DNA from 3 places in the Streptomyces sp. CS113 genome. Region 3 is predicted to be linked to each of the others. Evidence: riboswitches for the same ligand, from Rfam matches in the RefSeq annotation. Region 3 holds a riboswitch; each other region holds the start of a gene.
What was found. Region 3 has a riboswitch for thiamine pyrophosphate ahead of thiC (phosphomethylpyrimidine synthase ThiC). Riboswitches for the same ligand answer to the same signal wherever they lie in the genome.

Region 1 (3,331 bases), 1.9 Mb from region 3:
CGCCCACTGCCCGGCCCCGCGCGGCCGGCGCGCGGTCGTGGCCGCGTCCACCAACCTGAGCGCGCTCTCGCGCCGCCGTACCGTCCAGGCGTGCACGGCGAGGACCGCGGCGACGGCCGCGAACTGGATCAGCGTCAGGACGGCGGCCGTGGACAGGTCGAAGACCTGTGAGGTCTGCCGGTAGATCTCCACCTCCAGGGTGGAGAAGGTGGGCCCGCCGAGGATCTGGACGACGCCGAAGGAGGTGAAGGTGAACAGGAAGACCATCAGCGCGGCGGCGGCCACGGCGGGCGCCAGCGCGGGCAGCGTCACCTGCCGCCAGGCTCGCAGCCGGGAGGCGCCGAGCATCCGCGCGGCCTCCTCCTGCCGCGGGTCGAGCTGCGCCCACAGCCCGCCGACGGTGCGTACGACGACGGCGTAGTTGAAGAAGACGTGGGCGAGCAGGATCGCCCACACCGTGGTGTCCAGGCGCAGGCCCCACAGTTCGTCGAGCAGCCCGCCGCGCCCGACCAGCGCCAGGAACGCCGTACCGACGACGACCGTCGGCAGCACGAACGGCACGGTCACCACGGCCCGCAGGACCTGCTTGCCGGGGAAGTCGAAGCGGGCGAAGACGTACGCGCCGGGCAGCGCGACCAGCAGCGTGAGCGCGGTGGACGCCAGCGCCTGCCAGGTGGTGAACCACAGCACGTGCCGCACGTCGGACTGCGCGAGCACGTCCCCGATCCGCCCGAACCGCCAGACCCCGTCGACCTCCAGGCCGCGCGCGACGATGGCGGCGACGGGGTAGGCGAAGAACACCGCGAAGAACGCGACGGGCACGGCCATCAGCCCGAGCCGGGCCGCGCTCCCGCGCACGGTCCCGGTCGGTTTCCCCGCCCGCCTGCCGGTGCGGCTCACTTCAGTACGAGCGAGGTCCACGACTTGACCCACTGGTCGCGGTTGTCGGCGATCTTCGCCGGGTCGAGGGTCTGCGGGTCCTTCGCCTGCGGCCCGAACTTCGAGAACACCTCGGGGACCTGCGCGCCCTCCCGCACCGGGTAGACGAACATGTTCAGCGGCATGTCCTCCTGGAAGGACTTGCTCAGCAGGAAGTCGAGGAGGGCCTTGCCGCCCTCGGGGTTCTTCGCGTTGCTGAGCAGGCCCGCGTACTCGACCTGCCGGAAGCAGGTGCCGTCGGCGACGCCCGTGGGTGCGGTGTCCGGCTGCGGGTCGGCGTAGACGACCTCGACGGGCGGGGAGGAGGCGTAGGAGACGACGAGGGGCCGGTCTCCCTTGGCCTTCTTGCCGCCGGCCGAGCCGGAGAACTCCTCGTTGTACGCCTGCTCCCAGCTGTCGACGACCTTGACGCCGTTCGCCTCGAGCTTCTTCCAGTAGCCCTCCCAGCCCTCGTCGCCGTACTGGGCGGCGGTGCCGAGCAGGAAGCCGAGACCCGGCGAGGAGCTGCCGGCGTTCTCGGTGACGAGGAGGTCCTTGTACTCCGGCTTGATCAGGTCGTCGAAGGACTTCGGCGGGGTCAGCCCGTGCTGGGTGAAGTACGCCTTGTCGTAGTTGACGCAGATGTCGCCGCTGTCGACGGGCGTGACCCGGTGCTTGTCCTGGTCGGCGCGGTACTCGGGCCGGACCTGGTCCGAGCCCTTGGCCTCGTACGGCTGGAACAGGCCGTTGTCGAGGGCGCGGGACAGCAGGGTGTTGTCGACGCCGAAGAAGACGTCGCCCTGCGGGTTGTCCTTGGTGAGGATGGCCTTGTTGACGGCCTGCCCGGCGTCGCCGTCCTCCAGGACCTTGACCTTGTAGCCCGACTGCTTCTCGAAGGCCGCGATGACGTCCTTGGACGCGGCCCACGAGTCGTGGCTGACCAGGGTCACGGTCCTGGAGTCGCCGGAGCCGCTGCCGCCGGCGTCGTCGGAGGACGATCCGCAGGCGGCCAGCGTGCCGACCATGCCGAGTCCGACGGCCAGGACACTGACCTTCTTGGTGATGCTCACTGAATTCCTCCTGGGTGACCAGGAGAAGACGCGGCCCCGCCCGGGACCCCTGGCAGGGATCCCGGGCAGGGCGCAACAGCTCGAGTGGTGACCGATCTCCCTACCCAGAATGACCTGGGCCAGGTTCGGAGGGTCTGCGGCCGGTGCCGCACTCTCAGCGCTGTGGCGCTCCCCTGTCGGAATATGAAGATGTGATGACTCTGACGATGTACTGCATGTACTGCCTGTACTACCGGTACTGCCGCCGGTCAGGTTACCGCTCGCTCGCGGCGAGCTGACCACACGCCCCGTCGATCTCCTGCCCACGGGTGTCCCGGATCGTCACCGGCACACCGTGCGCCGCGATCGCCTCCACGAACGCCTTCTCGTCCTCGGGCCGGGACGCGGTCCACTTGGAGCCGGGCGTGGGGTTGAGCGGGATCAGGTTGACGTGCACGGGCTTGCCCCTGAGCAGCCGCCCGAGACGGTCACCGCGCCAGGCCTGGTCGTTGATGTCGCGGATCAGGGCGTACTCGATGGACAGCCGGCGCCCGGACTTCGCCGCGTACTCGAACCCGGCGTCCAGCACCTCGCGCACCTGCCACCGCGTGTTGACGGGGACCAGGGTGTCGCGCAGCTCGTCGTCGGGGGCGTGCAGCGAGATGGCCAGGCGGCACTTGAAGCCCTCGCCGGTGAAGCGGTGGATCGCGGGGACGAGACCGACCGTGGAGACGGTGATCCCGCGCTGGGAGAGCCCCAGCCCGTCGGGCTCGGGGTCGGTGAGCCGGCGGATGGCGCCCACCACCCGGTTGTAGTTGGCGAGGGGCTCGCCCATGCCCATGAACACGATGTTGCTGAGCCGCGCGGGGCCTCCCGGCACCTCGCCGTCCCTGAGCGCCCGCATGCCGTCCACGATCTGGTGCACGATCTCGGCGGTCGACAGGTTCCGGTCGAGGCCGGCCTGGCCGGTGGCGCAGAACGGGCAGTTCATGCCGCAGCCGGCCTGGGAGCTGATGCACATGGTCACCCGGTCCGGGTAGCGCATGAGCACCGACTCGACGAGCGTCCCGTCGAACAGCTTCCACAGCGTCTTGCGCGTGGTCCCCTGGTCGGTCGACAGGTGGCGCACGACCGTCATCAGCTCGGGCAGCAACGCCTCGCGCAGCCCCTCGCGCGAACCGGCGGGGATGTCGGTCCACTGCTCGGGAGCGTGCGCGTACCGCGCGAAGTAGTGCTGCGAGAGCTGCTTCGCGCGAAACGGCTTCTCACCGATCGCGGCGACAGCCTCCTTGCGCTCGGCGGGCGTGAGGTCGGCAAGGTGCCGCGGCGGCTTCTTGGCTCCGCGCGGCGCGACAAATGTGAGT
Region 2 (3,331 bases), 1.9 Mb from region 3:
AGCAGGGTGCGCTCGTCGGCGATGACCTCCAGCTTGACCAGGTCCGTGCCGAGCGCCTCGCGGGCCAGGCGGGCGGTGAGCACCGCCTCCCCGGCGGTGAAGCAGCCCGCCGTGTTCGGCAGCACCCGGATGCCGAGCCGCTCCAGCACGGACAGCACGGACCCGTGCACCGAGGCGTCCACCCGCCGCATCGCGACGGTCGTCAGCTCCGTCCCGGAGGCGGCGAGCGCGCGCTCCAGCACGTCCAGGCTGGGCGCCCCGCCCGTACCCATGATCAGGCGGGACGCGTACGTCGTGCCGCCGAGGACAAAGGGATCGTCGGCCATGGTCAGCCTCCTTGGACGGCGGTGAGGATCTCGACACGGTCGCCGTCGGCCAGCGCCGTGGCGGACCACACCGCGCGCGGGACGACGGTCTCGTTCAGGGCGGCGGCCACTCCGGACGGGGCCCGGGTGAGCGTGCCCACCAGGGCGTCCAGGGCGGTGCCGGGAGCCACCTCGCGCGGCTCGCCGTTGACGGAGATGTTCATGCGGACTGCTCCGAGAGTGCGGGGACGGCGCCGAAGCGCCGGGGGCTGAAGGGGCGGGCCTCCTCCGGCAGCTCCCCGCCGGCCAGGACGTCCGCCATGACGTCGCCGGTGACGGGGGTGAGCAGGACCCCGTTGCGGTAGTGGCCGGTGGCCAGCAGCAGACCGTCCAGGGCGGTCGGGCCGAGCAGCGGGGCGTTGTCCGGGGAGCCGGGGCGCAGACCGGCGCGGGTCTCCGTCAGGGGCAGCTCCGTGATGCCGGGCACCAGCTCGTGCGCGTCGCGCAGCAGCTCGTAGACGCCGCCCGCGGTGACCGTCGTGTCCCAGCCCAGTTCCTCGCTGGTGGCGCCGACGACCAGCTCGCCGTTCTCCCGGGGCACCAGGTAGACGTGGTTGCCGCGCACCACGGCGCGCACGGTCCGGTTCAGCAGCGGCGCCCGCACCCCCGTCCCCGGCATGGTCAGCCGCAGCACCTGCCCCTTCACCGGCCGCACCGGCGGCAGTACGGCCTCCGGCACGCCCGCGAGCCGCCCGCTCAGGCTGCCCCCGGCCAGCACCACCTGCCCGGCCGCCAGCGCCGTGCCGTCGGCGGTGACGACCCCCGTGGCCCGGTCCCCGCGCCCGACGGTGAGCCGCTCGGCCCACACCCGGTGGAGGACGACGCCCTCGCGTTCGCAGGCGGCCAGCAGCGCGTGGGCGAGACGGCGCGGGTCGATCTGGTGGTCGCCGTCCACCCGGAGCCCCCCGCGCACGCCCGGCGCGAGCATCGGCTCCAGGCGCCGGCACTCGCGTCCCGACAGCCACCCGGACTCCAGGCCGGAGCGCTGCTGGAGCGCGTGCAGCTCGCGCAGGTGGGCGCGGTCGTCGGAGTCCAGCGCGACGGCGAGCGTGCCGCACCGCCGGTAACCGAGGTCGTGGCCGGTCAGCTCGGTCAACTCGGCCGCGAACTCCGGGTAGCGGCGGGCCGAGGCGAGGTTCAGCGCGAGCAGGGTCTCCTCGCCGTAGTGCAGCTCCGTGACGGCGGCCAGCATCCCGGCCGCCACCTGGGCCGCCCCGCCGCCCGGCTCGGGGTCCACGAGGGCGGTGACCAGCCCGCGCCGCGCGGCCCGCCAGGCGGTGACGAGCCCGATGATCCCGCCGCCGACGACGAGCACGTCGGGTGTACGTGACGTATGAGGCGTACGAGACGTGTGTGGTGGAGACGACATGGGCGTCCAGCCCCTCCCTTCGCCGGCATGACCCGGATCAGGTTCGTACGGTCGGAGGCCGCCAGCCTCCCTCTCAGCCCGGTGCGTCCGGGCTCCCGCGAGTGCCTTACGTTGGCCACCCTAGCCCGCAGCGCAACGCACGTGTAAGGGAGCCTCCACCCGTGGCGCGTTCACTCGACGGCCTCGTCCTCGCCCCCGTCGCCGACCAGGCGCCCGGCCAGGTGGGCACCCGGACCCGGTTCACCTACCACGAGCACGACGGCGCCGTGTGGGCCGAGTACGCGGGCGGCGACGTGGTCCGCGGGCACCTGGTGGGCACCAGGGAGGGCGACCGCCTCGACTTCCGGTACGTGCAGCTCACGACCGACGGCAGCACGTCGTCGGGGCACTGCGTGTCCACCGTCGTCGAACTGCCGGACGGGCGCGTGCGCCTGGACGAGAGCTGGGAGTGGGAGTCGCAGCCGGGCAGCGGGACCAGCGTGGTGGAGCAGCTCACCGCGAGCGGGCACTGACCGGCGAAACGCCGGGTGTCTATGGTGATCGGGTGAGCGAGCAGACGCGGGAACGGGGACAGGGACCGGCGGCCGACGCGGGGCGGCGCGCGGTCGTCGTGGGCGCCGGGATGGCGGGCGTGCAGACCGCGGTCGCCCTGCGGGAGCAGGGCTTCGCCGGCCCGGTGATCCTGATCGGCGCGGAGCCGCACCAACCGTACGACCGGCCCCCGCTGTCCAAGGCCGTCCTGCTCGGCACCGCCGAGGGCTCCGCCTTCGACGTCGACTTCGAGGGGCTCGGCATCACCCTGCGGCTGGGCTGCGAGGCCCTGGGCGTCCGCCCCGGCGAGCACGTCCTGGACACCTCCGAGGGACCCGTGCCCTACGACGTCCTCGTCCTCGCGACCGGCGCCGAACCGGTCCGCCTCCCGGGCGCCGAGGGCGTGCCCGGGGTGCACCTGCTGCGCACCCTGGACGACGCCGAACGGCTGCGGCCGGTGCTCGCCCGGCAGCACGACGTCGTGGTGGTCGGCGCGGGCTGGATCGGTGCCGAGTTCGCCACCGCCGCGCGCGAGGCGGGCTGCGCGGTGACCGTGGTGGAGGCCGCCGACCGGCCGCTGGCCGACGCGCTGCCCGCCGAGGTCGCCGCGCCGATGACGGCCTGGTACGCCGACGCGGGCGCCGAACTGCGCACCCGCGCGCGCGTGGAGCGGGTGGAGGCGGGCGGCCCCGGCGAGTCCGGCCGGGTCGTCCTCGACGACGGCACCCGGCTGCCCGCCGGCGCGGTCGTCGTCGGCATCGGCGCCCGCCCCGCCACCGGCTGGCTGGCCGGCTCCGGAATCGCCCTCGGCGCGCACGGCGAGGTGCTGGCCGACGACCGCCTGCGCACCTCCGCGCCGGACGTCCACGCGGTCGGCGACTGCGCCTCCTTCCCGTCCGCCCGCTACCGGGAGCGGCTGCTGGTGCACCACTGGGACAACGCCCTCCAGGGCCCGCGCACGGTCGCCGCGCACATCGTCGGCGCCCCGGGCGGCGAGGTCCCGGCGGCCTACGACCCGGTGCCGTACTTCTGGTCCGAGCAGTTCGGCCGCTTCGTCCAGTACGCC
Region 3 (3,331 bases):
CTCTGCGCGATCGAGAACAGCAGCAGCAGGGGCAGCGCCGCGCCCGCGTAGGCGAGGACGAGCGTGTTCACGACCGAGGCGATGTGGTCGCGGCCGATACGGATGCCCGCGCGGTACAGACCGCGCCAGCCCATCGTCGGGTTGGCCTCGTGCAGTTCCCAGACCGCCGACGTCTGCGTGACCGTCACGTCGTCGAGGACACCGAGCGAACCGATGATGACCCCGGCGAGGAGCAGACCGCTCATGTCGATCGACGGGTACAGGCCATGGATGAGGCCGGTGTTGTCGTCCGTGTTGCCGGTGAGCGCGGCCCAGCCGATGAAGAGCGACCCGAGCACACCGATCAGCAACAGCGAGATCAGGGTGCCGAGCACCGCCACGGACGTGCGGGCCGACAGCCCGTGGCACAGGTACAACGCGATCAGCATGATGGCGCTGGACCCGATCACCGCCACGACGAGTGGGTTAGAGCCTTGCAGGATGGCGGGGAGGATGAAGAAGTTCAGCAGCAGGAAGCTGATGGCCAGCGAGACCAGTGCCATCAGGCCGCGCAGCCGTCCGACCACCACGACGGCGAGGGCGAAGATGCCCGCGAGCAGGGCCAGGGGGAGCCGGCGGTTGATGTCGGTCACCGAGTACTGAAGGTCCCTGGGTGCGGAGGGCTCGTAGGCGACCACCACCTTCTGACCCTCGTGCAACTGCCGTGACTGGTCCGGCTGCACGATCTCCTCGAACGTACGGCCCTTGTCGTCGCCGGTGTCGACCCGGATGGTCGCCCGCTTGCACTCGCCCTGCGCCTGCTGCACCGCGGAGGAACCCTCGGCGGTGGACGTGTCGCCGGTCGGGGTACCGCCCGAGGCGTTGACGGACTGGCAGCTCAGCTCGACCACCTTGGTCACGGTGGCCTGCTGCGTCTGCCGGTCGAAGCCGACTCCGGTGCGCTCGTGCGACGGTGCGCCGCCCGGCCACAGCACCGCGAGTCCGACCACCACGGCCGCCGCGAAGGGGATCAGGACCGCGGCGATGACCTTCCGCAGATGCCGGGAGACGGGGGCCGCCGGTCCGTGACCGTGCGAGTGCCCGTGACCGCCGCCCGCCCCGTGTCCGCCGCCCCCACCGTGTCCGCCACCCGCCCCGGGCCCGTGTCCCGTGCCGTGTCCGTGATCCGCCTCATGTCTGCCGTCGCTCGTGCCGTGAGCGTCGTCGGGGACGTGGCCGGCTGCCCGGCCGTCGCCCTCTTCGGCGTTCGGTCCGCGGCCGGGCCGGCGCGGGGGGAAGGAGGGATGCTGCGGTGTGGTCACCGCCCGATCATCGCAAGAACGAGGGGGGCCCTCTGTTCACCGCGCCCGAATGGGCGCTAGCGTGGAGGCACCTTTGTACACGCGGGAGCTCGGAGCACCGGGCTGAGAGGGCGCTGACCTCCGTCCCAGCGATGTTTCACGGGAAACGTCACCGAAGCCGAGTGACGTATCCCACGAAGCGCCGCCGGACGGAATCCGCTGCGTCGACCGCCGAACCTGTTACCGGGTAATGCCGGCGTAGGGAGTAGGTCTCATGACCATCAAGGACGCACGCACGCCTGCCTCCGCGCAGAACTCCGCACAGAACCCCACGCAGGACTCCGCCCAGGAGGGCACCGCGGAGACTGCGGAGGCCGGGAAGTCCATCGGCTGGCACAAGGCGTACATCGAGGGCTCGCGCCCCGATCTGCGGGTGCCGGTCCGTCAGGTGCACCTCACCAACGGCCAGTCCGTCACGCTGTACGACACCTCGGGTCCGTACACCGATCCACTGGTCGACACCGATGTTCGCAGGGGCCTCGCGCCACTGCGGGAGAACTGGATCATCGCCCGCGGCGACACCGAGGAGTACGCGGGCCGTCCCGTCCGCCCCGAGGACGACGGGATCAAGCACACCTCGCCGCGCGGCGGCCTGCGCAACCTCGACGCCGTCTTCCCCGGGCGCCCGCGGCAGCCCCGCCGGGGCCGGGACGGCAAGGCCGTGACACAGCTCGCGTACGCACGCCGGGGCGAGATCACGCCGGAGATGGAGTACGTGGCCGTCCGGGAGAACGTCGACCCGGAGGTGGTCCGCGAGGAGATCGCGGCGGGGCGTGCCGTGCTGCCCGCCAACGTCAACCACCCGGAGATCGAGCCGATGATCATCGGCAAGCGGTTCCTGGTGAAGGTCAACGCCAACATCGGCAACTCGGCGGTGACGTCCTCCATCGAGGAGGAGGTCGACAAGATGACCTGGGCGACCCGGTGGGGCGCCGACACGGTCATGGACCTCTCCACCGGCCGCAACATCCACACCACCCGCGAGTGGGTCCTGCGCAACTCCCCCGTCCCCATCGGGACCGTGCCGCTCTACCAGGCCCTGGAGAAGGTCGACGGCCGGGCCGAGGAGCTGACCTGGGAGATCTACAAGGACACCGTGATCGAACAGGCTGAGCAGGGGGTGGACTACATGACGGTCCACGCCGGTGTGCGCCTGGCGTACGTACCCCTGACCGCGAACCGCAAGACCGGCATCGTCTCGCGCGGCGGCTCGATCATGGCGGCGTGGTGCCTGGCGCACCACAAGGAGTCGTTCCTCTACGAGAACTTCGAGGAACTCTGCGAGATCCTCGCCGCCTACGACGTCACCTACTCCCTCGGCGACGGTCTGCGTCCGGGGTCGATCGCGGATGCCAACGACGAGGCGCAGTTCGCCGAGTTGCGCACCCTCGGGGAACTCAACCGGATCGCCAAGCGTTGCAACGTACAGACCATGATCGAGGGCCCGGGACATGTCCCGATGCACAAGATCAAGGAGAACATCGACCTTCAGCAGGAGATCTGCGATGAAGCTCCGTTCTATACGCTCGGCCCGCTGACGACGGACGTCGCGCCGGCGTACGACCACATCACCTCCGGCATCGGTGCCGCGATGATCGCCTGGTGGGGCACGGCCATGCTCTGCTACGTCACGCCCAAGGAACATCTGGGCCTGCCCAACCGTGACGACGTCAAGACCGGCGTCATCACCTACAAGATCGCCGCCCATGCCGCCGACCTCGCCAAGGGTCACCCGGGTGCACAGGAGTGGGACGACGCGCTGTCGGACGCCCGGTTCGAATTCCGGTGGGAGGACCAGTTCAACCTGGCCCTCGACCCGGACACGGCGCGGGAGTTCCACGACGAGACCCTGCCGGCCGAGCCCGCCAAGACGGCCCACTTCTGTTCCATGTGCGGGCCCAAGTTCTGCTCGATGAAGATCTCCCAGGACATCCGCCGGGAGCACGGGGGCAGCAAGGGCGAGATCGAGGAGGGCATGGCGCAGAAGTCGA

Region 1: another riboswitch for thiamine pyrophosphate. It lies ahead of B9W62_RS10930 (thiamine ABC transporter substrate-binding protein); the one in region 3 lies ahead of thiC (phosphomethylpyrimidine synthase ThiC).
Region 2: another riboswitch for thiamine pyrophosphate. It lies ahead of thiO (glycine oxidase ThiO); the one in region 3 lies ahead of thiC (phosphomethylpyrimidine synthase ThiC).

The regions. Positions count from the first base shown of each region.
Region 1 covers NZ_KZ195574.1:2,552,896-2,556,226, forward strand. Annotated here, with positions in the region: gene B9W62_RS10925 (ABC transporter permease) at 1-921, opposite strand, end outside; gene B9W62_RS10930 (thiamine ABC transporter substrate-binding protein) at 897-1,988, opposite strand; TPP riboswitch at 2,068-2,173, opposite strand; gene rlmN (dual-specificity RNA methyltransferase RlmN) at 2,242-3,331, opposite strand, start outside.
Region 2 covers NZ_KZ195574.1:6,353,093-6,356,423, forward strand. Annotated here, with positions in the region: gene B9W62_RS28480 (thiazole synthase) at 1-326, opposite strand, end outside; gene thiS (sulfur carrier protein ThiS) at 329-529, opposite strand; gene thiO (glycine oxidase ThiO) at 526-1,734, opposite strand; TPP riboswitch at 1,732-1,843, opposite strand; gene B9W62_RS28495 (avidin-fold protein) at 1,896-2,246, shown strand; gene B9W62_RS28500 (NAD(P)/FAD-dependent oxidoreductase) at 2,279-3,331, shown strand, end outside.
Region 3 covers NZ_KZ195574.1:4,437,525-4,440,855, forward strand. Annotated here, with positions in the region: gene B9W62_RS19660 (YibE/F family protein) at 1-1,301, opposite strand, end outside; TPP riboswitch at 1,373-1,562, shown strand; gene thiC (phosphomethylpyrimidine synthase ThiC) at 1,555-3,331, shown strand, end outside.